2 regions of the Arthrobacter sp. MDT2-16 genome follow, and region 2 is predicted to be linked to the other one. Evidence: predicted binding sites of a transcription regulator. Region 2 holds the regulator's gene; the other holds the start of a gene.

Region 1 (15,266 bases), on a different contig from region 2:
TCGTACCGGCCGCCGAGGGCCAGCAGCTCCTCGTGCGAGCCGCGTTCGACGATCCGGCCGTCCTCGACCACGAGGATCATGTCCGCGCTGCGGATGGTGGAGAGCCGGTGCGCGATCACCATGGCGGTCCGGCCCTCGAGCGCCTCGCTCAGTGCCGCCTGCACGGCCGCTTCCGAGGTCGAGTCCAGCGCCGCTGTCGCCTCGTCGAGGATGACCACGCGCGGATGGGCCAGCAGGAGCCGCGCGATGGTCATGCGCTGGCGTTCACCGCCGGAGAGCCGGTAGCCGCGTTCGCCCACCATGGTGTCGAGCTGGTCCGGGAGGGACCGGACGAGCGGTTCCAGCCGGGCACGCCGGACGGCGTCCCACACCTCGTCCTCGGTGGCGTCCGGCCGGGCGAGCCGGAGGTTGGAGAGGATCGTCTCGTGGAACAGGTGGCCGTCCTGCGTCACCATCCCCAGGGTCTGCCGCATCGAGGCGAACGTCACGTCCCGTACATCGGCACCGGACAGGCGCACAGCACCGCTGTCGACGTCATACAGGCGCGCCAGAAGCTGGGCGATGGTGGACTTCCCGGCACCCGAGGTACCCACGAGGGCCACCGTCTGCCCGGGCTCGATCCGGAAGGACACCCCGTGCAGCACCTCCTCGCCGCCCCGCGTGTCCAGCGTCGAGACCTCCTCCAGGGAGGCGAGGGAGACCTTGTCCGCCGACGGGTAGGCGAAGCGGACGTCGTCGAACTCCACCGCGACAGGGCCGGCAGGCACGCTTCCGGCGTCGGGCTTCTCCTGGATGAGCGGCTGGAGGTCGAGCACCTCGAAGACGCGTTCGAAGCTGACGATGGCGCTCATGATCTCCACGCGGGCGTTCGCCAGGCTCGTCAGCGGCGCATAGAGCCGCGTCAGCAGGAGGGCGAGGGTGACCACCTCGCCGGTGTCGAGCTGGCCTGCGAGCGCCAGGAAGCCTCCGAGCCCGTAGACGAGGGCCAGCGCGAGCGCGGAGACGAGCATCAGGGCCGTGAAGAACACGAACTGCAGCATCGCGGTGCGTACCCCGATGTCCCGCACGCGCGCGGCGCGGACGCGGAACTCCTCGGACTCCTCGTCGGGCCGGCCGAAGAGCTTCACGAGCGTGGCACCGGGGGCCGAGAAACGCTCGGTCATCTGCGTACTCATGGCCGAGTTGTGGTCGGCCGCCTCACGGCGCAGGGCAGCGAGGCGGCTGCCCATGCGGCGCGCGGGCACGAGGAAGACGGGCAGCATGACCACGGCGAGCACCGTGACGAGCCAGGACGTGCTCAGCATGACCGCGAGCGTGAGGACCAGCGCCACGGAGTTCGTGACGACCCCCGAGAGGGTGCCGCTGAACGCCTGCTGGGCGCCGATGACGTCGTTGTTGAGCCGGCTCACCAGCGCACCCGTGCGGGTGCGGGTGAAGAAGGCGATCGGCATCTTCTGGACGTGGTCGAACACCGCGGTGCGCAGGTCCAGGATCACGCCCTCGCCGATGCGCGCCGAGTACCAGCGCGTCACGAGGGACACCGCGGCGTCGGCGACCGCCACGAGCGCGATCACGACGGCGAGCCGGATGACCGTGCCCACCTCGCCGCGGGCGACGATCACGTCCACCACCTGGCCGGCCAGGACCGGCGTCGCGACGGCGAGGAAGGCCCCGGCCACGGACAGGAGGATGAACAGCACCAGCTTCGAGCGGTACGGCACGGCGAAGGTCAGGATGCGGCGTACCGACTCCCGGGAGAATCCGTGTTTCGCGTCCTTCGCCGTCGAAATCCTGTACAGCGAGCTCCAGGCCGCGCCTTCCATGCTCATAACGGTCCCTCCCGGGGATGCCAGTTCCGGCTGCGATCCCCGGTGTCTGGACCGTCGCCGCAATACTTCGGAACAATAAGTGGATGTTCCGGTGTTCACCTCAGTAGTGTTCGACTCCGGCCGCGGCCGGGTGCAACTGAGGTACGTAGGGTTCAAGCCGTTCCCGGCCCCTTCTATTTCCCCACCCGCCGTATCCGCCCCACGCAACCGAAGGAAGCCCCCATGAAGCACCGCCTGTCCATCCTCGGCACCGCCGCAGCCCTCACCCTCGCGCTCGCGGGCTGCTCCTCGTCGACCCCGGCCGGCGGGAGCGGGGGATCCGGGGAGTCCGCGGCGGCGTCGTCGCTGCAGGAGATCCAGGACGCGGGCGTCCTGACGGTGGGCACCGAGGGCACCTACCAGCCCTTCAGCTTCCACGAGGGCGGCAGTGGCGAACTCACCGGGTACGACGTCGAGGTCATCACCGCCGTCGCGGAGAAGATGGGCGTCGAGGCGGAGTTCGAGGAGACGCAGTGGGACGCGATCTTCGCGGGCCTCGAGGCCGGCCGGTTCGACGTGATCGCCAACCAGGTCTCCATCACGGACGAGCGCAAGGCCACCTACGACTTCTCCGAGCCGTACACCGTCAGCTCGGGCGTGATCGTCACGACGGCGGACAACACCGACATCACCTCCTTCGAGGACCTCTCCGGCAAGACGACGGCGCAGTCCCTGACCAGCAACTGGAACGAGCTCGCGAAGGCGAGCGGCGCGAACGTCGAGGCGGTCGAAGGCTGGGCGCAGTCGATCACGCTCCTCGAGCAGGGTCGCGTGGACGCCACCATCAACGACGAGCTGACCTACCTCGACTACCAGAAGACCAACGACAACGAGGGCATCAAGATCGCGGCGACCACGGAGGAGTCCTCCCGGAGCGCCGTCGCGGTCCGTAAGGGCAGCACCGAACTCGTGGACGCCATCAACACGGCCCTCGACGAGCTCCGCGCGGAGGGCACGCTCGCCGAGATCTCCGAAAAGTACTTCGGCACTGACGTCAGCGAGTGATACCGGCGAGAAGGGCCGGAAGGCCTGACTGATGGACTGGGAACTGCTGCGCGCCTCCTTCTGGCCCATGGTCTCCGGCGCTGTGACGGGCACCATCCCGCTCTCCATCGTCTCCTTCCTGTTCGGCCTGGCTCTGGCGCTCGTCGTCGCGCTCATGCGCATCAGCGGGCAGCCCGTCCTCTCGGGCATCGCGAGGTTCTACGTCTCGGTGATCCGCGGCACGCCCCTGCTGGTGCAGCTGTTCGTCATCTTCTACGGGCTCCCCTCGATCGGGTTGACCATCGACCCGTGGCCCAGTGCCATCATCGCGTTCTCGCTCAACGTCGCGGGGTACGCGGCGGAGATCCTCCGCTCGGCCATCCTCTCCGTGCCGAAGGGACAGTGGGAGGCGGGTCACACCATCGGCATGTCCCGCACCGTCACCCTGCGTCGCGTCATCCTCCCGCAGGCGGCGCGCGTCTCGGTCCCGCCGCTGTCCAACACCTTCATCAGCCTCGTGAAAGACACCTCGCTGGCGTCGGTGATCCTGGTGACGGAGCTGTTCCGCGAGGCCCAGCAGATCGCCGCCTTCTCGCAGCAGTTCATGCTGGTCTACCTCGAGGCCGCCGCCATCTACTGGGTGATCTGCCTCGTCCTGTCCAGCGGCCAGTCCGCCCTCGAGAAGAGATTGGACCGCTATGTCGCCCACTGATCCCCTCCTGACCGCCACCTCGTTGCGGAAGTCCTTCGGCGACAACGAGGTGTTGAAGTCCATCGACCTGCGCATCGACGCCGGGCAGGTGGTCGCGCTCGTCGGCCCGTCCGGTTCAGGGAAGACCACGGTGCTGCGCTGCCTCAACGGCCTCGAGACGCCCGACGGCGGCACCGTGGCCTTCCGCGGCGGACCGAGCGTGGAGTTCGGCGGCAAGGTGGGCAAGAAGGAGGCGTTGTCCCTGCGGGACCGCAGCGCCATGGTCTTCCAGAACTACAACCTCTTCCCCCATATGACGGTGCTCGAGAACATCATCGAGGGCCCCGTCCGGGTGCAGAGGAAGTCCCGGAAGGACGCCGTCGAGAACGCCGAACGGCTCCTCGCGCGCGTGGGGCTCGCCGCGAAGCGGGACGACCACCCGTTCAACCTCTCCGGCGGGCAGCAGCAGCGCGTCGGGATCGTCCGCGCGCTGGCACTGCAGCCGGACCTGCTGCTGTTCGACGAGCCGACGTCGGCCCTGGACCCCGAGCTCGTCGGCGAGGTGCTCACCGTCATCAAGGAGCTCGCCGAGGAGAAGTGGACCATGGCGATCGTGACCCACGAGCTGGCCTTCGCCCGCGAGGTCGCCGACGAGGTGGTCTTCATGGACGGGGGCGTGGTCGTGGAGCACGGCCACCCCGACCAGGTGCTGCGCGATCCGCGCGAGGAGCGGACGCGCCGGTTCGTCCAGCGCCTGCTCAATCCCTTCTGACGCCGGGCACGGCGTGCGCGGCGGGGTCCGGTCCCCGCCGCGCGTCCCGAGGCCCGCGGAGTGTCGCGGGTCCCTGCTGCGTATCGCGGGCCGACGCGCTCCTGCCAGGGGAGGGCGTGTACGACGATGGGGCACCCGCCCGCGCGACGGATCAGGCCGCGATCCGGTCCGGGTGCGAGTAGCAGTTCAGGGACGTCCCGCGGCTGAAACCCACGAGCGTGAGGCCGGCGTCATCGGCGAGGTCCGCTGCCAGGGACGACGGCGCACTCACGGCGGCGAGGACGGGGATGCCCGCGAGCTGCGCCTTCTGCACGAGCTCGAAGGATGCCCGGCCCGACACCTGGAGGATAGTCCCGCGCAGGGGCAGCATGCCCTCCCGGAGCGCCCAGCCCACCACCTTGTCCACTGCGTTGTGGCGCCCCACGTCCTCCCGGAGGCACAGGAGCTCCCCCTCCGCGGTGAACAGGCCGGCGGCGTGGACGCCACCGGTGCGGTCGAAGAGCTTCTGGCTCTCGCGCAGGCGGTCGGGCAGCGACGCCAGGACGCCGAGGTCCACCGGGGCGGTGTCGTCATGCAGGTCGAACCGCGAGGACTTCCGTACCGCGTCGATCGACGCCGTGCCGCAGATGCCGCACGAGCTCGAGGTGTACACATGGCGTTCCATCGCGGTGTCAGGGAGCTCCACGCCCGGCCGGAGCTGGGCCTCCACCACGTTGAACGTCTGCTGGCCGTTCTCGTCCACGCCGGCGCAGTACCGCAGGCTCGGCAGCTGGCCCGGCTCCCAGACCACGCCCTCCGAGACGAGGAACCCGGCCACGAGGTCGAAGTCGTCCCCCGGTGTACGCATGGTGACCGTGAAGGCGCTGCCGCCGAGGCGGATCTCGAGCGGTTCCTCCCCCGCCAGCACGTCCTCGCGGCGCCCGGTCTGCGCCCCGATACGGAACTTGGTGATACGACGTCGCTGGGTGACCCGGTTCATGCTGTGCTCCTTGCCTCGGTCCTGTCTCGAGGTTAGTTGACCCAGGTCGGCGTCCGGACCGTCGGGGCCGCCGTCCGGGGGTGTGGACAGCGTCCCCGGCGTCGGCGTCGCGTCAGCCGACCACCCACGGCAGCGACAGGGCCGGCACGGGGTCGCCCGCAGCACAGCCCTCGGACGGGATCACCAGGACGCCCTCGGCGGAGGCGAGACCGCGCAGCATCCCGGAGCGCTGGTGGGTGCTGGGGACGGCCCGCCCGGCCTCGGCGCGGTACGGGACGAGGCGGCTCCTGCCGGGCAGCGGCTCGAAGGCGTCGGCGCTCGTCACCGTCCGCGGCTCCTCCAGTACGGCCCCGCGCAGTCCCGCCAGTAGCGGACCGGCCACCGTGAGCATGGCCATCATCGCGGCGAGGGGGTTGCCCGGGAGCCCCACGAGGAAGCGTCCGTCCGGCAGGCGCGCCAGCAGCGTCGGGTGGCCCGGCCGCATGGCGATGCCGTCGATGATCAGCTCGGCCCCGAGTTCGGTGAGTGCCCGGCGGATGTGGTCCGCGGAGGAACTGCCCGTGCCGCCGGTCGTGATGAGGACGTCACCGGATGCCCTGGCCAGGGAGAACTCGTCGGTCGGTTCCGCACTGATGGCGGCCACGACGTCGTCGAGGTCGTCCTTCGCACGCCCGGCGACGTCGACGTGGCCTCCGAGCATCGCCACGAAGGCGGGCAGCTGGGGGCCGAAGGTGTCGCGGACCTGGCCGGGGTGCGGGAGTCCGTGGTCGATCACCTCGTCACCGGTCATCAGGAGGGACACCCGAGGAGCCCGCAGGACGGCGAGGGTGTCGTGTCCGCACACCGCTGCCAGGGCGATCTGTGCGGGATTCAGGACGACGCCGGCGGGGATGGCCTCGGAGCCCTCCTCGGCCTCCTCCCCCGCGGGCCGCACGTGTTCGTGGGGCGACGGCTCGTCGGGCCGGGCCGACTCGTTGCGGTCCAGCACGTCCCCGCGGACCGCGCCGTGCTCGGTCCGCAGGATGCCGACGGCGTTCTGGGGAACCACTCCCCCGGTCAGGATGAACGTCGCCTCACCGGGCGCGAGCGATACCTCGCCGGAGTCGGCGTGCGGCGCAGGCCTGCCGCGGGGGTGCTCGTCCGGCTGCGCGTGGCTCACGAGCGTCCAGGGTGGCTCACCGTTCACCGCCCACCCGTCCATCGCCGAGGACGCGTAGTGCGGGATGGCCTGCAGCGCGTGGACGGGTTCGGCGAGCGTCTGCCCGAGGGCGTCCGCGAGGGTGACGGTCTGGAAGGGCAGCGGCCGCCCCGCGCCGTGCGCGAGGGTGCGGGCCATCGCCCAGTCGACGTTGCGGGCGGGTACCGACTCGCTCATGCGGGACCTCCACCCGCCGCGGCCTCAGCGCAGAGCGCGTCGGCCACCGCCATCGCGGATTCCATGGCCACCTGCTCGTCCGCCTGTCCGCTGCCCACCGCGAGGCCTGCCGCATACCCGACCACGAACGTCGTCAGGGGCGCCGCGGGCCTCACCACACCGTGGGCTGCGCGACCGGCCAGCCCGAGGACGGCGTCGATGTCCACGTCCGTCCCGTCGATCTCGAAGGCGGCGAGCAGTTTCTCGGTCCAGTCGTGCAGCAGTTTCTGGCGGTCGTCCATGGGCCCTCCGGGTGGTGCTAGGGGACGTCGACTCCCAGCATTCGCGCATCGTTCCAGGTGTCGACGTCGTGTGTGGTGCCCGGCGGAACCGGGACGGGTCTGGTGCTCACACTAGCAAGGAGGCTTCGCATCGAGAGGTTGTCCGCCGGACCGCGGGCCAGGACGGCGTCGATGGCGGCTGCGAGGTCCTCGCTCCGGTACAGCGCTGCCAGCAGCTGGTCACGCCCGCCGTCGACCGCGATCAGGGAGGTGGCGTCCCCTGCCGCGGCCTCGGCCAGCAGGGCTTCGAGGAGTTCACCGACACGCGGCATGTCACACGCCACCACGGCGCACCAGGGCGCCCTCGGTCCCGGTGACGCCCGGAACCCGGCGACCACGGCCGCTGCCGGCCCGGCGAAGGCGGGTTCCTCCCGGACGAACGACGGCGCGACAGCCTCGGCGCGCCACGCGCCGTCGGGCCGGGGACCGACGACGGTGAGGCGCCCCGCGTCGGAGAGGGCGGCGCAGGTGCGCTCGAGCAGGGTCTGCCCGTCGAGGACCAGACCGGCCTTGGACACGCCGCCGAGCCGCGAGGACCGGCCGCCGGCCAGGACGATGGCGTCGAACCGCGGGGTGCCGGTCACGCGGCGTTCTCGGCGAGGAACTCGCTCCACTGCGGTGCCGGCTTCTCGAGTTCGCGGATCTGCCACTGCGGGCCGCGCGGTGGAAGCGGGACGATCCGCAGTTTCCAACCGAGGCTGCTGAGCGTCTTGTCCCCCTTGGCGTTGTTGCACTTCAGGCAGCACGCCACCAGGTTCTCCCAGGTGTCACCGCCACCCCTGGACCGGGGCATCACGTGGTCGATGGTCGAGGCGGTCTTCCCGCAGTAGGCGCACAGGTGGTTGTCGCGGCGCAGGACCCCGCGCCGGGTCGCGGTGACGTCGTGCCGGTACGGGATCTTCACGTACCGGTGGAGGAGGATCACCGACGGCCGGCCGAGCACTTCCGTGGGACCCACCACCGGGTCGTCGTCCTCCGCGACCACGCTCGCCTTCCCCGTGAGCACAAGGACCAGCGCCCGGCGGAAGGTCACGACCGCCAGTGGTTCATACCCTGCATTCAGAACGAGAGTGCGCATGAACAAAGCCTCGATACCGACGTGTTCCCGCAACCGGGTGCCATCCCGGGGATCGGGAGAGGTGCTTCTGATTGACACTGCAAGGGTAAGCACAACACATGAAGGTCACTAATGGGCAGCATTCCTCAGCGGAATTGTGGTGCGAGGCCGGATTCGTCATCTATACACGAACGGAAGGACCAGCACATGGTGCCGGTCCTTCCGTTTGGTCGTTCGTCCGTCGGTCAGCCGCCGACGCGGATGTACACGCCGCCGGAGCCGAGCTCGGCGGGTGCGATCACGGTCGTGTTGCCGTTGAACCCGCCGTGCACGGCCTGGCCACCGCCGATGTAGACGGCGATGTGAGCCATGCCCATGCCGCCGTTGGCGTAGTAGATGAGGTCGCCCGGGATGGCCTCGCCGGCACTGACGGTCCGACCCAGCGAGAGGTAGCCTGCCGGCCAGCCGTGGAAGTTGATGCCCGCTGCGGCGAGGGAGTTGCTGGCCAGGCGTGTGCAGTCCTGCATGACACCGAGCTGGCCCTTGGCTGCTGCGGCGATGGTCGCGGCAACGCCCGACGACGCCCGAGGGGCGGGCGCGGGAGCGGGGGCCGGCGCGGGAGCGGGTGCCGGGGCAGGAGCCGGCGCCACTGCGGCAGGCGCAGCGACGGGTGCCTTGACTGCCGCAACGGGAGCCGGCGCCTGCGCCACGGGGGCCTGGACGACCGGCGCCTGGACTGCTGCGACCGGAGCGGGAGCGGCCGGCGCCTGGACTGCTGCCACCGGAGCGGGAGCGGGCGGCGCCTCGACGACAGGGGCCTCGACGACAGGGGCCTCGGCGACAGGGGCCTCGGCGACAGGGGCCTCGACGACAGGAGCCGCGGGTGCGACGACCGGCTTGGCGTTGACCTTGACCGGCGTCCGGTTGAAGGACACGACGGTCTCGGTGGACGCCACGACGGCGGCGCGGACCGACGACAGGGAGATGCTGGAGGCAGCGACGTCGCGCTGCGGCTGCAGGTCGGCGGCGTTGGCCGCGACACCGCTGGTCAGGACGAGGCCGGACGCCGCCGCGATGACGGCGGCCTGACGGCCCATCCCGCTCGCGTTGGACGTGACGGCGCTGGCGAGGGCGGAGAAGCTTGCGGTGTTCCGCGCTTCTCCCCGGTGGCGTGCGATTGTGGCGCGTGAAGACATGGGGTTTCTCCGAAAAGTGGGGGGTTAGCGAACGCGGACGAAGCTGGCGCCGGGGAGGTCCGACAGGCCGTGGAGGCCGGTGTTCATGCCGTTGAGGCCACCGCTGATGACCTGGCCGTTGCCGACGTAGATGGCGACGTGGCCACCGGTGATCACGAGGTCGCCCGGTGCGGGGCTCCCCACCACGTCACCGAACTGGAAGAACTGGCCCGGGGCGAGGTCTCCCACGGACTTGCCGACCGAGCGCAGCGCCTTCTCGACCATGGCGGTGCAGTCCTGCGGGGTGCCGATCTGGGCGTAGGCCGAACCGACCAGGCCTGCAGCGACGCCGGAGGACTGGGCAGGAGCGGCGGGGGCAGGTGCGGCCGGGGCAGGTGCGGGTGCGGGCTGCGCGGCTACAGGGGCCGGGGCAGCGGGGACAACCACTGTGGCCGGTGCGGGGGCAGGTGCGGCGACGACCGTCACCGGGGCGGCAGGTGCAGCCGCGGCAGGGGCAGCCGTGACAGGAGCCGGTGCGACAGGAGCCGGCATGGCGATGGCGGGCGCGGCCTCGACGACGGGCGCCTCGACGACGGGCTCGGGAGCAGGTGATTCGACGACGGGCTCGGGAGCGGCGGTGACCTCGACGGCCACGCGGTCGAAGGAGACCGTTGCGGTGGCCGGGACTGTGACCTCGGCCGGGACGACCCGGTTCACGGTCAACGCTGCGGAGGACTGCACCTCACGCTCGGCGGTGGCTGCACCGTGGGCCGGCAGCCCGGCGGTCAGCACCAGGCCTGACGCGGCGACGATGACGGCTGCCTGGCGGCCGACGGATCCGGCGTTGGAGGTGACTGCTGTGGACAGGTTCGTCAGCGCACTGACGTTCCGGGCCGCACGATGGCGGCCCGGCGAAGAGCTTTTGGACACGTTGGATTGCCTCTCCCAACGCCTGCGAGGTGAGCTGTCGGATTCGGATGGGAGTCACCCGGCCGCTGCATGAAACAGCGACTTAACCCCAAGGATTTCTGTGAAGAAACCCGGAAATTGGTTCCCCCGCCTCTGCCATGCGATGGTGCGGACGGACCTCGAGCAATGGCAGAGCTAGGCGATTTGCAGGAGGGTGCCGGATCTAGAGCGAATTTGGCACGAGATGAAAGCTACATCAGAAACACCGATATGTCACATTACGGTCACGGACCGGTGTGTTCTTGATATCGGCGGCGATGAGGCGCACCCTGCCCCGCGGGTCGGGGATCAGGGTGCGACGGCGACGAACACGTGGGAGGCGACCACGGGCGGCAGCTCCAGGGCGCCCTCGACACCGGGCACGCGGACGGAGACATATCCGCCCACGGATTCCAGGTTCAGCTGCGCTCCGGGACGCAGGCCGCCCTCGTCGAGCTGCGTGAGAAGCTCCGGATCCACCTGGATCGGTTCCGCCAGTCGCACGAGCGTGACCTGCTTGTCAGGAGAGTAGGTGCCCATGGCGGACAGCAGGGTCACCACGCCGTCGGTGAACAGCTCGGACTCCACTCCCCCGATCGCCTCGAGTCCCGGGATGGGATTCCCGTACGGCGACTCCGAGGGCTTGCCGAGGAGTTCGTAGAGCCTGCGCTCCACACGCTCGCTCATCACGTGCTCCCAGCGGCAGGCCTCCTCGTGCACATAGGCCCAGTCGAGCCCGATGACGTCGCTCAGCAGGCGCTCCGCGAGGCGGTGCTTCCTCATGACCTCGGTGGCCCGACGCCGTCCCAGCCCGGTGAGCTCCAGGTGCCGGTCGCCGGAGACCACAACGAGGCCGTCGCGTTCCATGCGTCCGATGGTCTGGGAGACGGTCGGCCCCGAGTGGCGGAGTCGCTCGGCGATGCGCGCACGGAGGGCGACGATGTTCTCTTCCTCGAGCTCAAGGATGGTCCGCAGGTACATCTCGGTGGTGTCGATGAGGTCCGTCATGCGGTTCAGCTCCTTGGTGCGGTGCGGGTGCGCGGCTGGTGTGCCTCACGCCGGTGAGGCAAGGCGCCGCCGCCGCGGCCTGATCCGCCCCACGCTCCCCAAGGTTAACCCATGCCGCAACGCGCCCGGCAATCGACCCCCTCCGCCCGCCGGAAGACGCCGACGGCGCCGTTGGCCCCTTCCCGCAGGCAGGAGTTCACAAATGGAGGGGCCCGTGACAGCTGGGGCAGAATGAGGGCCGTACCCGCCGCCCAACAGCTGGAGCACCCATGAATGACCTGCCCCGCCTCCCCGGACACCTGCTGCCCTCGGACGGCCGCTTCGGCGCCGGCCCCTCCAAGGTGCGGAGGGGGCAGATCGACGCACTCGTGGCCGCCGGACCCTCACTGCTCGGGACGTCCCACCGCCAGGCGCCGGTCCGCGATCTCGTCGGACGCGTGCGCACCGGCCTCAGCACCTTCTTCGGCGCCCCCGAAGGGTACGAGGTGGTGTTGGGCGTCGGCGGATCCACGGCGTTCTGGGACGTCGCAACCTTCGGTCTGGTGGAGCGGAAGGCGCAGCACCTCTCCTTCGGCGAGTTCGGGTCCAAGTTCGCCGCCGCGACCGACAAGGCGCCGTTCCTGGAGGGGTCGAGCATCATCACCTCCGAGCCGGGTACGCGTCCGGACCCCGCGGCGGAGACCGGGGTGGACACGTATGCCTGGCCGCAGAACGAGACCTCCACCGGCGTCGCCGCTCCCGTCCGGCGGGTCGCGGGCGCCGATGACGGAGCGCTCGTCGTCGTCGATGCGACGTCCGCAGCCGGAGGCCTGGACGTGGACGTGTCACAGGCCGACGTCTACTACTTCGCCCCGCAGAAGAACTTCGCGTCCGACGGCGGACTGTGGCTCGGGCTCTTCTCCCCCGCCGCGCTCGAGCGCGCGGCGCGCATCGCCGCCGGAGACCGGTGGATCCCCGATTTCCTCGACCTGCAGACGGCCATCGACAACTCGCGCCTGAACCAGACCTACAACACGCCCTCGCTGTCCACGCTCGTCACACTCGAAGCGCAGGTGCAGTGGCTCAACGAGCAGGGCGGGCTGCCCTTCGCCGCCGGCCGCACCGCCGATTCCGCCGGGAAGCTCTACCGCTGGGCCGAGGCATCCGCCGTCGCGAACCCGTACGTCGCCCGCGCCGAGGACCGCTCCAACGTGATCGTGACCGTGGACTTCGACGACGCCGTGGACGCTGCACGCATCGCCGCCATCCTGCGGGCCAACGGGATCGTCGACGTCGAGCCCTATCGCAAGCTGGGCCGCAACCAGCTCCGCATCGCCACCTTCGTGTCGATCGAGCCCGACGACGTCTCGGCCCTGATCGCCTGCATCGACTTCGTGGTCGAGAACCTCCTCTAGGTCTCCGGGGCCGCTCGCCCACACCGGACTCCGCACGGGCGAGCGGCACCCGCTGGTCTCAGGCCCCGGGTCCCGGGCCTTTGGTCAGGGTCGCTGGTCAGGGTCCCTGGTCCCTGGTCCCTGGTCCCTGGTCCCTGGACAGGGCCCCGCGTTCTTATCCACATAGGCACCCTTGATCTCGGAGTAGAACGTGTGTTCTATAAAATCGAGGCATGGCTACAGCACCGATCGAGAGTGTCACCCGAGCAGGGAGCCCGCTCGAATCGGCGCGCGCCACCCTGGCCGATTGCGCCCGCGACCTGACGCGGCAGCACAGCGTTCTCTCCAGAGCAGACGCCCTCCGCCTCGTCGTCGACGTCGAGCAGGTGTCGAGGGTCGTCGACCATTTGCAGATCCTCGTCGCCCGTCTGGCCGATGAACACGATCTCGCTGATCACCAACTGCGCGGTCCCACTCTCGTCCCGGCATCCGTGCAGGCACAGCCAGGAGCAGCATCCCCGCCGGACCGGCCGGACAGGCCCGCTGCCAGGCTGCGGGACTGCGCGGAGTTCCTGCGGACCACGCTGGGAATCGGCGAGGCGGAAGCGAGGCGGCGGCTGAACCTGGCCGAGGTCGTCCTGCCTGGGCTGTCACCCACGGGCGCGCCGACCCCTGCCCCGCTGGAGGCGCTCGGCGACGCCGTGGGTTCCTGCGTGATCAGTAGCCGCGCCGCGACCATTATCGTCCGGGCACTCAAGCGGGTACACGCCGTCGCGGCGCCGGAACAGCTCATGTCCATGGAGCACCACCTCACCCTGCAGGCAGCCCAGTCCGACGAGGACCTCCTGCGGGTCCTGGCTCGCCGCTGGGAATCGGTGCTCGACCAGGACGGGCAGGAACCCACCGAGAAGATCCTGCGCGCCCGGCAGGGCGTCTTCCTCAAGGGCCGCCGCCACGGGCTGCATCTTCTGGAGATCGGCGCAACGGACGAACAGTTCGAGCACCTCGTCACCGTGATGAACTCGGCCACCAACCCGCGCAGGGCCGTGAAGGATCCCGCCTCTCCGGCCGGTCCGGCCGACGATGGCGGCGGTCCGGTGGCCACGGCCGTGGATGCCGCTCCTACCACGAGAGCCCAGGACATGCTCGAAGGCCTTGTCGCCGCCTGCAGGATCGCCCTGTCCGGCGATGGGCTCCCCGCAACGGGTGGGCACCGTCCGCAGGTCATGGTGACCATCGACTACCGGGACCTGCTGGAGCAGATGCAACGGGCTGGTTCAGCGGTGTTCTCGCAACAGATCAGTGCCAGGACCATCAGGAAGCTCGCGTGTGAGGCCGAGATCATCCCGGTTGTCCTGGGCAGCAGAGGGCAGGTACTGGACGTCGGACGGGCTCAACGGCTCTTCCCTCCACACCTCCGCCGTGCTTTGGTGGCTCGGGACAGAGGGTGCGCCTTCCCCGACTGTTCCATCCCCGCCAGCTGGTGCGAGGCCCACCACCTTCGGCCTTGGTCGTCCGGCGGCCGGACCAGCATCGACAACGGGGTCCTGCTGTGTTCGCGCCACCACCACGCCATCCATCAGGGCACGTGGAGCATCGAATCGCGCAGCGGCGTGCCCTGGTTCCTCCCACCCGTCCACCGACGAGGCACGGCCGGCCCGCGCAGGAACCTGAACTGGCAGGCGGGGCAGGCTGTCGATATCGAGCTCGCGCGGCAGACGGTTCCGCCGACATGACGTGGCTAGGGAGCGCCGTCCGCCGCACCGGCCTCGTGGTCGAGACGCAGGCGACGAGGCGCCGACCGGTCGTAGCGCAACCGCACGTCGTGGTAGCGCCATGCCCAGAAGATCCCGACAGCAGCCGCGAGAAGACCCGACGCCGCTGCGACCCCGAGACTCCATCGCGGGCCGAAGGCGTCGGACACCCATCCCACCACCGGCGCTCCCAGCGGCGTCCCACCGAGGAAGATGGCGAAGTACAGCGCCATGACACGACCTCGCATCACAGGGTCGGTCGTGGTCTGGACATAGGCGTTGGCGCTCGTCATCAGCGTCAGCGCGAACAGGCCCACCGGCACGAGGCTGAGTCCGAAGAGCCAGAGGTTCGGCGCGAGGGCGGCGAGGATGCACGCGAATCCGAAGGCCGCCGATGCACCGAACACGAAGCGCAGGCGCGGGCGGTCCCGCCGTGCCGAGAGCAGTGCCCCTGCCACGGACCCGATGGCCATGACCGAGGACAGGACACCGAACACCCCGGCATCCTGCCCGAACTCCGTGCGTGCCATCGACGCGATGAAGACGGCGAAGTTGAGCCCGAAGGTGCCGACGATGAAGATCGCCAGCAGTACCACCATGAGGTCCGGCCTGTGGCGTACATAGCGGAACCCTGCGCGGATCCGGCCCTTGCCCGGGGTCTGGCGGGGCTGCTGGTTCAGCTCGGACGTGCGCATGGCGAGCAGCACGTAGACCATGGCGCCGAACGTCAGGGCGTTGATCATGAACACCCAGCCCGGGCCCACACCGGCCGTCAGCAGCCCTGCGATCGCGGGGCCGATGAGGCGGGCACCGTTGAAGGACGCGCTGTTCAGAGCCACGGCGTTGGGCAGGTAGTCGTCGCGCACGAGCTCGGACACGAAGGCCTGCCGCGCGGGGGCGTCGAAGGCCGAGACGATGCCGAGTGCCAGGGCGAACGCATAGACGTGCCAGAGGACAGCGAC
Region 2 (15,266 bases):
TCCAGGATGCGGAAGGACTTCGACGTCTCGGCGCGGCGGACGAGGAAGTCGTCCGGCAGTTCCCCGGCGAGCCAGCGCTGCAGGGAGTCGGCGCCGAGGTTCTTCTGCACCACGAGCCACGCGCTGCCACCGGGCGCGAGGCGCGGCAGCCAGCGGAGCAGCAGCGCGTGCAGCTCCTGTTTCCCGATCCGGATGGGCGGATTGGACCAGATCGTGTCGAAGGCCAGGTCCGCATCGACGTCGTCCGGGGTCGAGGCCACGACATTGCCCAGCCCCAGCCGCCGTGCGTTCTCGGCGGTCAGCGCAATGCACCGCTCGTTGACGTCGACGGCACGGACCTCGGCCTCCGGTGCCTTCAGCGCCATCGTGAGGGCGATCGGTCCCCAGCCGCACCCGAGGTCCAGCAGGCGCCGGCCCTCGGGGTCCGGCACGGATCCGAGGAGGATCGACGTGCCCTTGTCCACGCCGTCGGGGCTGAAGAGGCCCGACGAGGTCACGAGCTCCCTGCGCTCACCGGCGAGGACGACGGAGAGGGGCCTGCGCGTCTCGGGCCCGACCGGCCGGGCGCTGAAGTAGTGCTGCGGCTCCTGGGATGCGTCCATAGGGAAAAGCGTAGCGGCACGCCCTCGCCGGTCCCCGCCGGCGGTCCTCCTTCCGGCGCAAGGCGGTTTCGCCCCGCGAGAATACGCTGGAACGCCGTCGGTGGGCCGCCGTAGAATCGAACGACATTCACTGAAGGAGAACATGACCGAGAATCACGGACATCCCACCGGGGCCGACATGGGCCCGGAGGAGATCCAAGCCGTCATCGACCGGATCCTCGCCAGCGACGAAGCTGCCGCGGCGAAGGCGAAGAACGGGACGACACCGGAGAAGACCACCGCACCGATCGAGAAGACCTGGCGCTCCCGTGCGCTCGCGCTGTCGAGCGAGGACGAGCCCGCCGACGCCGACGGGGACCAGCAGGACCTGGCGGAACGCCGTGCGCTCCGCCGCGTGGCGGGTCTTTCCACCGAACTCGAGGACGTCACCGAGGTCGAGTACCGGCAGCTGAGGCTGGAGCGGGTGGTCCTCGCCGGCCTCTGGAGCGAAGGGACCGCGCTGGACGCCGAGAACTCGCTGCAGGAACTCGCCGCCCTCGCGGAGACTGCCGGATCGGAGGTGCTGGACGGCATCGTGCAGCGCCGCCTGAAGCCGGACCCCGCCACGTTCCTCGGCTCGGGCAAGGCCCAGGAGCTCAAGAGCATCGTCCAGGCGACCGGCGCCGACACCGTGATCGTCGACAGCGAGCTCTCCCCGTCGCAGCGCCGCGGCCTGGAGGACATCGTCAAGGTGAAGGTCATCGACCGCACCGCCCTGATCCTCGACATCTTCGCCCAGCACGCCCAGAGCCGCGAGGGCAAGGCCCAGGTCGAGCTGGCGCAGCTCGAGTACCTGCTGCCCCGCCTGCGTGGCTGGGGCGAATCGATGTCCCGCCAGGCCGGTGGCCAGGTCGGCAGCGCGAGCGCCGGCATGGGCTCCCGCGGTCCCGGTGAGACGAAGATCGAACTCGACCGCCGCAAGATCCGCACGAGGATGGCGAAGCTGCGCCGCGAGATCGCAGGCATGAAGCCGGCGCGGGAGACCAAGCGGTCCAACCGCAAGCGGAACCAGGTACCCTCCGTCGCCATCGCCGGCTACACGAACGCCGGCAAGTCGTCCCTGTTGAACCGGCTCACGGACGCCGGGGTCCTCGTCGAGAACGCCCTGTTCGCGACGCTCGATCCGACGGTGCGCCGGGCCGAGACCCCGGACGGCATCGGCTACACGCTCGCCGACACCGTCGGCTTCGTCCGGTCGCTGCCCACCCAGCTGGTCGAGGCATTCCGCTCGACGCTGGAGGAGGTCGCGGACGCGGACCTGATCCTGCACGTCGTCGACGTCTCGCACCCGGACCCGGAGGGCCAGCTCGCTGCGGTCCGCACCGTCCTGACCGAGGTCGATGCCCGCAAGGTGCCCGAGATCGTGGTCTTCAACAAGGCCGACGCCGCCGACCCGTTCGTCATCGAGCGGCTGCGGCAGCGCGAGCCGCGCTCCGTCGTCGTCTCCGCGCGCACCGGTGCCGGCATGACGGAACTGAAGCAGCTCATCAGCACGAACATCCCGCGTCCCGGCGTGAAGCTGGACCTGCTGGTGCCCTACGAGCGCGGCGAGGTCCTCAGCCGCCTGCACCAGGAGGACGTGGAGATCCTCGGCCTCGAGCATGTCGACGAGGGCACCCGCCTCGAGGTGATGGTCCGCGAGGGACTGGCAGCCGATCTGGAGCCGTACCTCCGGCATGGGTGACAGCACCCGATCCGGCGCCGTCGTCGCGGCGTCGGACCCGGCGCGCCACTCCGCCGAAGCCCGTCAGGCACTGGAACTGCTCGACGCCGCCGTGGCGGCCATGGGCGGCGAGATGCGCGCCGGCCAGCACGAGATGGTGCGGCAGGTCAGCGAGGCCATCCGCTCGGGCGACCACCTGCTGGTCCAGGCCGGCACCGGCACGGGGAAGTCCCTGGCGTACCTGGTCCCCCTGATCGCCCACGCCATGGACAGTGACCGCCCGTCCGTGGTCTCGACGGCGACGCTCGCCCTCCAGGCCCAGATCGTGGGCCGTGACCTGCCACGCCTCCTCGATGCCGTGAAACCCGCTCTCGCGCGCCCCGTCGACGTCGCGCTCCTCAAGGGCCGTTCCAACTACGTGTGCCTGCACAAGACCGGCGGAGGCTTCCCCGAGGAGGACGCCCCCGACGCCCTCTTCAGCCTCGGCGAGGACGCAGCACCGCACCCCTCCCCGGCCCTCGGCGGGGGAGGCCCCGCGTCGGCACTCGGCAGGGAGGTGGTCCGGCTGCGCGAGTGGGCGGAGGACACGGACACGGGCGACCGCGACGACCTCGTCCCCGGTGTCAGCGACCGCGCGTGGCGGCAGGTGTCGGTCTCCAGCATGGAGTGCCTGGGCGCCGCCCGCTGCCCGATGGCCCAGGAGTGCTTCAGCGAGAAGGCGCGCGCCGCTGCCGCGGACGCTGACATCATCATCACGAACCACGCGATGCTCGCCATCAGCGCGTTCGAGGGGCTGGCCGTCCTGCCCGAGTACGACGTCGTCGTGATCGACGAGGCGCACGAACTCCACGACCGCGTGACCGGGGCGGTCTCCGGACAGCTCTCCGCCTCCATGGTGAGCGCCGCCGCGACCGCCCTCCGCCGCCACGCCTCGATCGGCACCGCAGCCCTCGACACCGCGGCGTCCGCCTTCGAGGCGGCCTCCGAACTCGTGCCCTCCGGGCTCCTGCCGGGCGGCCTCCCCGACGACCTCGAGGAATCCCTCGCGCAGGTCCGGGACGCCGCACGCGCCGCGCTCTCCGACACGAAGACGGACGGCAAGTCGGAGGCCGACGTCGACGGCGGGCGGCAGGTTGCACGCTCCCGCGTCACCCTGGTGTTCGACCTCGCCGAGCGGATCCTCGCGGCCGCAGACCTCGATGAGGTGGTCTGGGCGTCCCGGCCGAGCACCTTCACGCCCGGATCCGGCTACGCGCAGCCGGATGAGAGTGCGCCCGCGACGCTGAACGTGGCGCCGCTCTCGGTGGCGGCGCGCCTGCGGGAGGGCCTCTTCGAGGACCACACCGTGGTGCTCACCTCCGCGACGCTCGCGATCGGTGCCGAGTTCGGACCCGTCGCGGGATCGCTGGGCCTCAGCGGCCCCGGCGCGCCGGCCTGGACCGGCGTCGACGTCGGCAGCCCGTTCGACTACCCGCGGCAGGGCGTGCTGTACGTGGCGAAGGACCTGCCGAAGCCCGAACGCGGCACGTCCGACGCGCAGCTGGCAGAACTGCTGACCCTGCTCCGGGCATCCCGCGGGGGAGCCCTGGGACTCTTCTCCTCCAAGCGGGCTGCCGAGGAGGCGGCGGAGGCGCTGCGCCCCCAGGTCGACTTCGAGATCCTCTGCCAGGGGGAGTCCTCCCTCAACGCCCTGGTCACGCAGTTCGCTGATGAGCCGGACACCTGCCTGTTCGGCACCATGTCCCTCTGGCAGGGCGTGGATGTGCCGGGCGCCTCGTGCCGCCTGGTGGTGATCGACCGCATCCCGTTCCCGCGGCCGGACGATCCGCTCATGACGGCGCGGACACGGGCCGTGGCCCGCAACGGCGGCAATGGCTTCATGAGTGTCTCCGCGACGCATGCCGCGATCCGCCTCGCACAGGGCGCCGGCCGCCTGATCCGGTCGGGAGGCGATCGGGGCGTCGTCGCGGTCCTTGACAGCCGCCTCGCGACGGCTCGCTACGGCGGGTTCCTCCGGGCTGCGCTACCGCCCTTCTGGGCGACCACGGACAGGGCCACCGTCACCGGGATCCTGGAGCGGCTCTCCACCCGCTGACGGCCCGGCCCGGCCCCGGCAGGTCCGGGCACCCAACCACGAGGGGCGCCGCAGTCACCGGACTGTAGGCGCCCCTCGGGCGGAGAGCGGGGCGCCTACAGTGCGCGCATCACCGAGACGACCTTGCCCATGATGCTGGCGTGGTCGCCGAGGATGGGCTCGTAGCGCGTGTTCTGGGGCAGCAGCCACGTGTGTCCGTCCCGTTGACGGAACGTCTTCACCGTGGCCTCGTCATCGAGCAGCGCTGCGACGATGTCCCCGTTCTGGGCGCTCTGCTGCTTGCGGACCACCACCCAGTCGCCGTCGCAGATGGCGGCGTCGACCATCGAGTCGCCGGAGACCCTGAGCATGAACAGGTCGCCGTGGCCCACGAGCTGTCGGGGCAGGGGCATGACGTCCTCGACCACCTGATCGGCGAGGATCGGGCCACCAGCGGCGATACGGCCGACCAGTGGGACCAGCGCGGTGTCCACCGCGACCCGGTGCTCCGCCGAGGTCTTCCGCTCCGGCGACCCGTCGGGACCCGCCGGCGCCTCGGCGGGCAACGTCAGCGGCAGCAGGACCTCCATGGCGCGGGGGCGCTTGGGGTCGCGCCGGAGATAGCCGAGCCGTTCGAGCTGGGACAGCTGATGCGTCACGCTCGACAGGCTCGCCAGACCCACGGTGTCACCGATCTCCCGCATGGACGGCGGGTAGCCCTTGTCCGCGATCGAGCGCTGGATCGTCTCGAGGATGGTCAGCTGACGTGCGGTCAGTCCCTTGGACACCGAGCGGCCCCGCGGGCGGCCCCGGCCCGCGGTGATCGGAACGGCGTCGCCGGGGACGTCGGCGATGTTCGATTCCTGCCGGACTGCCGGTGTTGGTTCCGCCACTGTTCTGCCTTTCGCCTGGGACCGCAGATCCCGTGGAGCCCACCACCGGCATTCCGCTGCGGCGGAATCCATTGTGTCGGTGGCGGGTGATTGTCTGAGGTGCATCGACGGCCTGCCTGCCGCTCAGCAGCGGCAGAGGCCGGTGATGCCCTGTCCTGATCACGCTAGGGCAGGCCTGCATGCTTTTCAAACATATGTTCGAGCGAGTCTCGACAACGGTCGTCGGTGAGTGCTAGAACTGAGTTCGAGTTAATTAGAACATCCGTTCGAAACGGGCGTCCAGCCCGGAACGGCTATTCGAAGGAAAAGAGGCTTGGCAATGGCTGAAGCACGAGTTCTGCAGGGCAGCACGGCGCTGTGGGCGCTGACACCCGGCCGCCCGGAAGTGCCCTTCCGCGCGGTCCCCGCGGGTCGCATCCGGCCGACGCGGCTCCGTACCTCCACGCAGCGGAGTACGGAGCGGAGTACGGAGCGGATCGCCGGCCCGGTCGCAGGGCGGCTCGAGGAGCGGAACCCGGAGCGTCCCCTCACCCTGACGCGCCGCGGACGGCTGCTGCTGGTCGGTCTGCCCATCGCGCTGGGCGTGGCGGCGCTCATCCTCCTCGGTGCCTTCCTCACCTCCCAGGCGCAGGCGGGCGAGTCCCTGCCGGAATCGTCCGCGACCGTCGAGGTCAGCGTCGCGGCGGGGGAGTCACTGTGGGACCTCGCGCTGCGCCACGCCCCCGATCGCGATCCCCGGGACGTCGTGGCGGAGATGGTCGAGCTCAACAACCTCCGCGGCTCGGTGGTCCAGGCCGGGCAGAGCATCGCGGTACCCGTCGGGGGATAGCACCGAAGGCGAGGTCCCCGGCCGGAACCCCGACCGGATGGTCCCATCGGACCGACCGAATCGAGCGCGATTACCGGCGGAAGGGGGCATCCCTTAAACTTGTCGAGTGCCTTCCTCCGTCGACGCCCTAGCGAACCTGCCCCTGCGCGATGACCTCGTGGGCCTGCACCCGTACGGGGCCCCGCAGCTGGACGTGCCGATCCTGCTCAATGTCAACGAGAACACGCACGGCGTGCCGGCTGACGTGCATGCCGCCATCGTCGACGCCGTCGCGGAGGCCACGCAGGGCCTGAACCGGTATCCGGACCGCGAGTTCACCGAGCTCCGCAAGAACCTGGCGGACTACCTCGGCCATGGCCTCACCCCGGACCAGCTGTGGGCGGCCAACGGATCGAACGAGGTGCTGCAGCAGGTGCTGCAGGCGTTCGGCGGGCCCGGACGGACGGCGCTCGGGTTCCCTCCCACCTACTCCATGTACCCGCTGCTGGCCAGCGGCACCGGGACGCGCTACGTGACGGCGGAGCGCGGGGCCGCGTACGCCATGACGCCGGAGAGCACGGCCCGCGCGGTGCGCGAGTCCGGGTCGAACATCGTGTTCCTGTGCTCGCCGAACAACCCCACCGGGACCGCGCTCGGCCTCGACGTCATCGAGGCCGCCTATGAGGCCGGCGAGGCCGCCCGCGCTGTCATCATCGTCGACGAGGCCTACGGGGAATTCGCGCAGACGGGGACGCCGAGCGCGCTGACCCTGCTGCCGGGGCGCCCGCGCCTGCTCGTCTCCCGCACCATGAGCAAGGCCTTCGCTCTCGCGGGCGCGAGGATCGGCTACCTCGCGGCAGCCCCGGAGGTCGCCGACGCGCTCCGGCTGGTGCGCCTGCCGTACCACCTGTCCGCGATCACCCAGGCGGCCGCCAATGCGGCGCTGACGCACGCGGAGACCCTGCTCTCGAACGTCGAGGCCATCAAGGTGCAGCGGGACCGCATCGTGCGCGAACTCGTGCGTCTGGGGCTCCGCCCCGCGCCGTCGGACTCCAACTTCGTCTTCTTCTCGGGCCTCGAGGACCCGCACCGGGTCTGGGAGGGGCTCCTGGAAGCAGGTGTCCTCATCCGGGACGTCGGGATCCCGGGGTCCCTGCGCGTGACCGCGGGAACAGAAGAGGAGACCACGGTGTTCCTCTCGGCGTTGGAGAAGTTGCTGTAGCCCCCGAGGACCGAGCTGCGCCGCCGTCGCATCTCCTAGACTTGAGGGGCAGTGGACGCACACGGCCCGTCGCCGTGCACCACCTCCCGCCACCAGACGAATGTCGATCCGCGCGCCGATGACCGGCAGCGCACCGAAGGAATGCAATGACAGTTGATGCCGCCCGCGGCCGCACCGCCCGGATCGAGCGCGTCACGAGCGAGTCCAGCGTCCTCGTCGAGCTGGACCTCGACGGCACCGGGGTGTCCTCGATCGACACCACCGTCCCCTTCTACGACCACATGCTCACAGCGCTGTCGAAGCACTCGCTGATCGACCTGACCATCAGGTCCTCGGGCGACACGCACATCGATGTCCACCACACCGTCGAGGACACCGCCATCGCGATCGGCGAGGCGCTCCGGAGCGCCCTCGGGACCAAGGCCGGGATCCGGCGCTTCGGCGAGGCCACGGTGCCGCTCGACGAGGCCCTGGCCAACGCCGTCGTCGACATCTCGGGTCGCCCGTTCCTCGTGCACGGCGGGGAGCCGGCGGGCCAGGAGTACCACCTGATCGGCGGCCACTTCACCGGATCGCTCACGCGCCACGTGTTCGAGGCCCTGGCCCTGCACGCCGGGATCTGCCTCCACGTCACCGTCCTCGCCGGCCGCGACCCGCACCACATCGTCGAGGCCCAGTTCAAGGCACTGGCCCGTGCCCTGCGTGCAGCGGTGGAGCCCGACCCGCGCGTCGAGGGCATCCCGTCCACGAAGGGGACGCTATGAGTGCGCGCACCGTCACGGTGCTCGACTACGGCTCGGGCAACGTCCGCTCCGTCGTCCGCGCCCTGGAGCACGTCGGCGCCGACGTCGTGCTGAGCGCAGAGCCCGACGACGTCCTCAACGCCGACGGCCTGCTCGTGCCCGGTGTCGGCGCGTTCGCCGCCGTCATGAAGGGGCTCAAGGACGTCGACGCCCTCCGTATGATCGGCAGGCGCGTGGCCGGCGGCAGGCCCGTCCTCGGGATCTGCGTGGGACTGCAGGTGCTCTTCGACGAGGGCGTGGAGCACGGCGTCCGCACCCCCGGCATGGGTGAATGGCCCGGTACGGTGGAGCGGCTCCAGGCCGACGTCGTGCCGCACATGGGCTGGAACACCGTCCAGGCGCCCGAGGACACCGTCCTGTTCGACGGCATCGGGGACGAGCGCTTCTACTTCGTGCACTCCTACGGCGTCCAGGACTGGCGTTTCGACGTCACCCAGCCGGCCATGAAGCCCCCGCAGGTCACCTGGGCCGAGCACGGTACCCCCTTCATCGCGGCCGTCGAGAACGGGCCGCTCAGCGCCACGCAGTTCCACCCCGAGAAATCGGGCGACGCCGGCGCGCAGCTGCTGCGGAACTGGATCGAGGGGATGCGGTGAGGCCGTGCTGAGCCTCGTGCTCATGGGCGCCGCCGGTGTCCTCATCGGAGGTGCCTTCTCCCTGCGCAGCCAGGACTTCCCCCGCTGGGTCTGGATCGCCTTCCTCGTGCTGGCGGGACTCTCGCTCCTGGCCGCCTACCTGTTCACGCTTCCCGGCGACTAGCCGCCACACCCGCCCCGACCGACCCGCTCGACCGACCAGGCCCGACAGCCCGTACGAAAGCAGACCATGAGCCCCTTCGCCGAATCGCCCACGCTCGAACTCCTCCCCGCCGTCGACGTCGCCGACGGCCAGGCCGTGCGCCTGGTGCAGGGCGAGGCCGGCAGCGAGACCGGGTACGGCGACCCGCTCGACGCCGCTCTCGCCTGGCAGGAGGCCGGCGCGGAGTGGGTGCACCTCGTGGACCTGGACGCCGCCTTCGGCCGGGGCTCCAACCGGGACCTGCTCGAGCGCGTGGTCCGCCACCTCGACATCAAGGTCGAACTCTCCGGAGGCATCCGGGACGACGCGACACTCGACGCAGCCCTCGAGCTCGGCGCCACGCGCGTCAACCTCGGCACGGCTGCGCTCGAGAACCCCGAGTGGACCGAACTGGCCATCGCCCGGTACGGCGACGCCGTCGCCGTCGGGCTCGACGTCCGCGGCACCACCCTCGCCGCGCGCGGCTGGACGGAGGACGGCGGTGACCTCTGGGAAGTCCTGCAGCGCCTCGAGGACGCGGGCTGCGCACGCTACGTGGTCACGGACGTGACAAAGGACGGAACCCTCAGGGGCCCGAACATCGCGCTGCTCCAGGAGGTCCTCGCGAGGACCACGCGACCGGTCGTGGCGTCGGGCGGGATCTCGAGCCTCGACGACGTCGCGGCGCTCCGCGAACTCGTGCCCTCCGGCCTCGAGGGCGCGATCGTCGGCAAGGCACTCTACGCGGGAGCGTTCACCCTGCCGCAGGCCCTCGACGTGGCGGGACTGCCCGCCACGGACGCGTGACCGGACGGCAGCTTCCCGCGCACATCGCGGCGGCCCTCGCGGGCAATACCGCCGACTCCGCCGGGCAGGCGTGGGCGGGCCGCGACCTGTCCGGGCCGGACAACCCCCTGCACGCGTTCGACGACGACGACGGCACAGCCGACCCCGCACTGGCTGCCGCCGTCGCCGGGCTGCTCGGTGCTCCCGACCGATCGGTGGATCAGCCGGGGCCCCGCGAGAGGGCTGTGTTCAGCGCCCTCACGACCGCGCGGGTCTTCATCCCCATCGTCGCCCGGCTCGCGCAGCCGGGGGAGGGGGTCTCCGGTGTGCAGTCCGACAAGGAAGCGGAGATGGCACTCGTCACGCTCACCGCGCCGGACGGGCGCAGGGCCCTGCCGGTCTTCTCGTCCACCCGCGCCCTCGAGCGCTGGCACCCGGACGCCCGCCCCGTCGCGGCGTACGCGGCACGCGCCGCCCTCGCCGCCGCGGCGGAGGACGCCGAGCTGATGGTGCTGGACCCGGGCGCGGACCTGACCGTCGTGGTCCGCCGTCCCGCTGTGTGGGCCCTCGCCCGACAGATCCGGTGGACGCCGTCCTACGAGGACCCCGCACTGGCTGCGCTGGTGGAGACGGCGGCGCGCGGGGAGCAGGACGTGCTCGCAGTAGCCCTGCGACCCGCCGCAGGCGTCCTCACGCGTACGGCCGACGGTACTATTGCCTCCGGTGGGGGTCCCGGTCCGGAGCTGCGCATGGACCTGCAGCTCCGCGGAGGGTTGTCGCCGCAGGAGGTACGCGATGCCGTCGCGTCCTTCCGCGGGAAGCTCCTGGGCCTCACCGACTTCGTGGAACGCGTCGACTCGCTCGACATCAAACTGACCCGCTGACGGATCCGTCGGCCAGGAAAGACACACACGTGAACTTCGCCGTCTACCGTGATCTGCTGCGCATCCGCTCCGTCCGGACCCTGCTGATCGTCGGGATGATCGCCCGCTTCCCCCACTCGGCGGCGGGCGTGCTCCTGACCCTGCACGTCGTGCAGACCCTCGATCGCGGCTATGCGGAGGCGGGGGCCGTGGCCGCCGTCGTCACCATCGGTATCGCCGTCGGTGCCCCGTGGCGCGGCCGGCGGATCGACGAGGCAGGACTGCGCCGGGCGCTCGTCCCCTCCGTCATCGCGGAGGCGGCCATCTGGTCCGTCGCCCCGCACCTGCCCTACGAGTGGCTGCTCCTCGCCGCCCTCGTCGGCGGGCTCTTCACCCTCCCGGCGTTCTCGGTGATCCGGCAGGCGCTCGGAGTACTGGTCGACGGTGATCGACGGCGCACGGCCTTCACGCTCGACGCCATCTCCACGGAGGTCGTCTTCATGGCCGGGCCGGCCGTGGGCATCGTCCTGGCCACCCAGGTGTCCTCCGTGCTCGGTCTGACCCTCGTGGGCCTCGCCACCGCCGCGGCCGGTGTCTTCCTCATGTGGTTCAACCCGCCGACGCGCTCCGACCAACTGCCCGACGCCGGGACCGTATCGGCAGCCGCACCGGCCGGCGTCGGCGACGCCGCAGCCGACCTCATCGGATCCTCCGACGCGACCCCGGCCGCCGGTGCTTCGATGCTGCGCCGGGGGGTGCGCCGGGCCTTCCCGTGGCTGACCGTGCCGCTCGTCCTGGTCATGGTGACCGCCGCAGGGGCCGGGCTCGCCCTCTCGGGCTCCGAGGTGGGCATCGTGGCGGCGCTCGAACTCGCGGGCAAGGAGGATCAGCTCGGGCTCGTCTTCGTGGCGTGGTGCGCCGCCTCGGTGGTGGGAGGCCTCGTCTACGGTGCCCTGCACCGGCCGGTCCCGCCGTCGCTCCTCCTGCTCGGCATGGCGCTGCTGACGCTGCCCATGGGCTTCGCCGACTCGACGCTGTCGCTGGCGCTGCTCTCGATCCCGCCGGGCCTGCTCTGCGCCCCGGTCCTCTCGGCGGCATCGGAGAAGGTCGCCGATCTGGTGGCCGAGGACAGGAGGGGTGAGGCGATGGGATGGTACGGCTCGGCGCTGACCTCCGGCGTGGCGCTCGGGGCACCCCTGGCGGGTGTCCTCATCGACCTGACCGGCCCCTGGGGCGGTTTCACGGCCGTGGCCGTGGTCTCGGCGCTGATCGGTGTCGTCGCCTTCCTCGCCCGTCACCTGGAGCGGTCACCGGTCGGGGCCGGGACCGCACACCGGGAGGCAGCCGGCGGGGCTAGTTGACCGGACCCGTGTACTTCTCGCCGGGACCCTTGCCGGGCGGGTCGGGGATGATCGAGGCCTCGCGGAAGGCCAGCTGCAGGGAACGGAGCCCGTCACGCAACGGGCCCGCGTGCTGGGAACCGATCTCGGGTGCCGCGGCGGTCACGAAGCCGGCGAGGGCGGTGATCAGCTTCCGCGCCTCGTCCAGATCCTTGAGCTGCTCCGCGTTCTCCTCGTGGCCGAGGCCGCACTTCACGGCGGCGGCACTCATGAGATGGACCGCGGACGTGACGATCACCTCCACGGCGGCCACCTCCGAGATGTCACGCATCTGCCGTCGGACGTCCTGCTCCGCCTCCGAGGCGCCTGCGGCGTGCTCCTGCTCGTCGGCGAAGCTGCGCCGGGAGGTCGTCGCGGCTCCGGTGTCGGAGGCCTGCTGCGGATTGTCGTGTGGGGTGTCCATACTGGTAAGCTTGGCATAGACCAACCGGTCGCTGGTACTCGTCGTGCTCCCTCAGGGAGTCCGCCGTAACCGGACCGGGACGCAAGCGGAGTCCTCTCCCACCCGCGTTTGCCTGGTGCGGCCCCTCGCCGCATTGCAGGTAGCCGGGTTTCATGGTCGGTCCTGCCGATGATCGTGCAGGGGGCTTCGGCTTCCTCCGACGGTGCGGGACCGGTTACCGAGGCCTCCTGTTGCGCGTGCGATGGGAGGCCTTCTTTCGTCTGCAGGCGGTTTCAGCTTGAGAATCCACAGGAGTGACACATTAGCGAGCCAAGAATCAACGATCGTATCCGCGTTCCCGAGGTGCGGTTGGTCGGACCTGCCGGCGAACAGGTAGGAATCGTCCGTATCGAGGACGCGCTCCGACTTGCCGCCGAATCCGACCTGGATCTTGTCGAGGTAGCACCGCAGGCGAAGCCGCCGGTCGCCAAGCTCATGGATTTTGGTAAGTACAAGTACGAAGCGGCCGTCAAGGCGCGCGAGGCCCGGAAGAACCAGACCAACACGGTCCTGAAGGAGATCCGTTTCCGCCTCAAGATCGACACGCACGACTACGAGACCAAGCGCGGGCACGCGATCCGCTTCCTCGGCGCCGGCGACAAGGTCAAGGCCATGATCCAGTTCCGCGGGCGCGAGCAGCAACGCCCCGAGATGGGCATCCGCCTCCTGCAGAAGTTCGCGGAGGACGTGGCCGAGGTCGGCGTCGTCGAGTCGTCGCCCCGCATCGACGGGCGCAACATGGTCATGGTCATCGGTCCCACCAAGAACAAGGCCGAGGCCAAGGCCGAAGCGCGCCGTGCCACGCAGCGCGCCGAGGCGAAGGCCGCCAACGAGGCTGCAAAGAACGGCGAGGCGCCGCCGCGCGTCGACACCTCGGGCCTAGGCAATGCCCCGCTGACGCAGTCCCTCGCGGACCTGCTGCCCGAGGGCTACTCGATCAGGAGCGCTCCCGAGGCGGAGGCGCCCGAGACCGACGCGCCGACGACGGACGCCCCTCAGGCTCCCGCCCAGGACGCGTCCACCGCGGGGACGACGCAGGCGGTCGAAGCCCCGGTCGCACAGGCGCCGACGGCGGAGCCGGCTCCGGCCCGCACCTCGTCGGCCCCGCGGTCGACGGCGACGCCTCCTGCCGCCGAGCGTCCCGCGACGTCGAGGCCGGCATCGGCCCCGCGCCCGGCGGCATCGCGCCCCACGTCGGCTGCTCCGGCACCCCGGCCTGCATCGGCTGCTCCGGCACCCCGGCCCGCATCGGCAGCCCCGGCGCCGAGGCCGGCCGCAGCGGCACCGAAGCCGTCCGCGGCAGCCCAGCCCTCGGCCATGCCGAAGCCCGGAGCGCCGAAGCCTTCGGCGACCCCCAAGCCCGCCGGCAGGACGGCTCCCAGCAAGAGCCCGACCAGCCGTCCCAAGCCCGGAAGCACGGACTAGGGCCCAGGCCCGGTCCTGACGGGCCCGTTCCACAACCAGCAGGCACCGCCACGGTGCCGACCTCCGGGTGCACCCGCCCCGGCTATCAGAAGGAGATCGGTCCCCATGCCGAAGATGAAGACCCACAGCGGTGCCAAGAAGCGCTTCAAGCTGACCGGCAGCGGAAAGCTGAAGCGCCAGCAGGCCAACCGCCGTCACTACCTCGAGCACAAGTCCTCGACCGTGACGCGCCGCCTCGCGAGCGACCAGATCGTCTCGAAGGCCGACACCAAGACCATCAAGAAGATGCTGGGCGTCTAACCACCTATCCACCCCGGGTAAGCGCACGCACGACAAGTGCGGCGCTGCGGCTGCGGCCGTCACCGAAGAACACGAAGGAGTACACACGTGGCACGTGTGAAGCGGGCAGTCAATGCCCACAAGAAGCGTCGGGTCGTCCTCGAGCGGGCCAAGGGCTACCGCGGACAGCGTTCGCGCCTGTACCGCAAGGCCAAGGAGCAGCTGCTCCACTCGTTCGTCTACAGCTACGGCGACCGCCGCAAGCGCAAGGGCGACTTCCGTCGGCTCTGGATCCAGCGCATCAACGCTGCGTCCCGCGCGAACGGTCTGACCTACAACCGCCTGATCCAGGGCCTGAAGGCCGCCGAGATCCAGGTCGACCGCCGTATGCTCGCCGACCTCGCCGTCACGGACGGTGCCGCCTTCGCCGCACTCGTCCAGATCGCGAAGAACGCCCTGCCGGCCGACACGTCGGCTGCGCTCAAGGCCTCGGTCTAGGCGCATCGGCTGGTGCGGGCCCCCGGCCCCGCCCTCCGGGAGACGATGACTGTGCACGGACGCCCCCAGGCGCCACTGATGACCAACACCCAGGCTGACCGGGTGAAGGAGGTGGCACGCCTGGCCGGGCGTCCGTCGCGTTTAAGGCGCCGGGAGTTCCTCGCCGAGGGGCCTCAGGCTGTCCGCGAGGCGCTGCGCCTGCACCTCGAGCGGCGTGAGGGCGGTGCTGACGGCGTCGTCGTGGACGTCTACGCCACGCTGGAGGCCCTCAAGCGGCACGACGACATCGCCGGCCTCCTCGAGCAGCGGGACGCGCCGGATGTGCGCCGGGTGACCCCCGACGTGCTGGCGGCGATGTCCTCGACGGTCACGCCCCAGGGGTTCGTGGCCGTCTGCCGGTTCATCGACGCCCCGCTGGAGGACGTGCTCGCCCGGGGGCCGCGGCTCGTGGCCGTGCTCGTCGAAGTGAGGGATCCGGGGAACGCCGGGACCATCATCCGGGCCGCCGACTCCGCCGGGGCCGACGCGGTGATCCTCACGGGAGCCAGCGTCGATCCCTACAATCCCAAGACCGTGCGGTCCACCGTGGGATCACTGTTCCACCTGCCGCTCGTGCTCGGCGTGGATCTCGAGGGACTGACGGAACGGCTGGGAACGGCCGGGCTGACGGTGCTCGCGGCCGACGGCTACGG

Evidence for each region. The regulator LexA, encoded in region 2, represses DNA repair genes until DNA is damaged. The targets are predictions, from matches to a motif close to TCGAACANNTGTTCGA.
Region 1: a site for LexA is predicted at 12,756-12,771, ahead of ACX80N_RS08855 (HNH endonuclease signature motif containing protein). Genes of this name have one in related genera too.

What each region holds. Positions count from the first base shown of each region.
Region 1 is NZ_JBTNDP010000004.1:40,806-56,071, reverse strand. Features, by position in the region: gene ACX80N_RS08920 (ABC transporter ATP-binding protein) at 1-1,829, opposite strand, end outside; gene ACX80N_RS08915 (amino acid ABC transporter substrate-binding protein) at 2,052-2,873, shown strand; gene ACX80N_RS08910 (amino acid ABC transporter permease) at 2,905-3,564, shown strand; gene ACX80N_RS08905 (amino acid ABC transporter ATP-binding protein) at 3,551-4,315, shown strand; gene fdhD (formate dehydrogenase accessory sulfurtransferase FdhD) at 4,467-5,294, opposite strand; gene ACX80N_RS08895 (molybdopterin molybdotransferase MoeA) at 5,407-6,669, opposite strand; gene ACX80N_RS08890 (DUF6457 domain-containing protein) at 6,666-6,950, opposite strand; gene mobA (molybdenum cofactor guanylyltransferase) at 6,968-7,573, opposite strand; gene ACX80N_RS08880 (HNH endonuclease) at 7,570-8,067, opposite strand; gene ACX80N_RS08875 (NlpC/P60 family protein) at 8,292-9,242, opposite strand; gene ACX80N_RS08870 (NlpC/P60 family protein) at 9,267-10,151, opposite strand; cyclic di-AMP (ydaO/yuaA leader) riboswitch at 10,157-10,309, opposite strand; gene ACX80N_RS08865 (metal-dependent transcriptional regulator) at 10,479-11,177, opposite strand; gene serC (phosphoserine transaminase) at 11,447-12,571, shown strand; gene ACX80N_RS08855 (HNH endonuclease signature motif containing protein) at 12,784-14,286, shown strand; gene ACX80N_RS08850 (MFS transporter) at 14,292-15,266, opposite strand, start outside.
Region 2 is NZ_JBTNDP010000009.1:31,456-46,721, reverse strand. Features, by position in the region: gene ACX80N_RS15075 (class I SAM-dependent methyltransferase) at 1-602, opposite strand, end outside; gene hflX (GTPase HflX) at 745-2,325, shown strand; gene ACX80N_RS15065 (ATP-dependent DNA helicase) at 2,318-4,399, shown strand; gene lexA (transcriptional repressor LexA) at 4,495-5,271, opposite strand; gene ACX80N_RS15055 (LysM peptidoglycan-binding domain-containing protein) at 5,585-6,100, shown strand; gene ACX80N_RS15050 (histidinol-phosphate transaminase) at 6,207-7,301, shown strand; gene hisB (imidazoleglycerol-phosphate dehydratase HisB) at 7,448-8,065, shown strand; gene hisH (imidazole glycerol phosphate synthase subunit HisH) at 8,062-8,700, shown strand; gene ACX80N_RS15035 (hypothetical protein) at 8,705-8,863, shown strand; gene priA (bifunctional 1-(5-phosphoribosyl)-5-((5-phosphoribosylamino)methylideneamino)imidazole-4-carboxamide isomerase/phosphoribosylanthranilate isomerase PriA) at 8,930-9,688, shown strand; gene ACX80N_RS15025 (SseB family protein) at 9,685-10,551, shown strand; gene ACX80N_RS15020 (MFS transporter) at 10,581-11,891, shown strand; gene ACX80N_RS15015 (DUF1844 domain-containing protein) at 11,884-12,333, opposite strand; gene infC (translation initiation factor IF-3) at 12,676-13,797, shown strand; gene rpmI (50S ribosomal protein L35) at 13,903-14,097, shown strand; gene rplT (50S ribosomal protein L20) at 14,185-14,574, shown strand; gene ACX80N_RS14995 (TrmH family RNA methyltransferase) at 14,620-15,266, shown strand, end outside.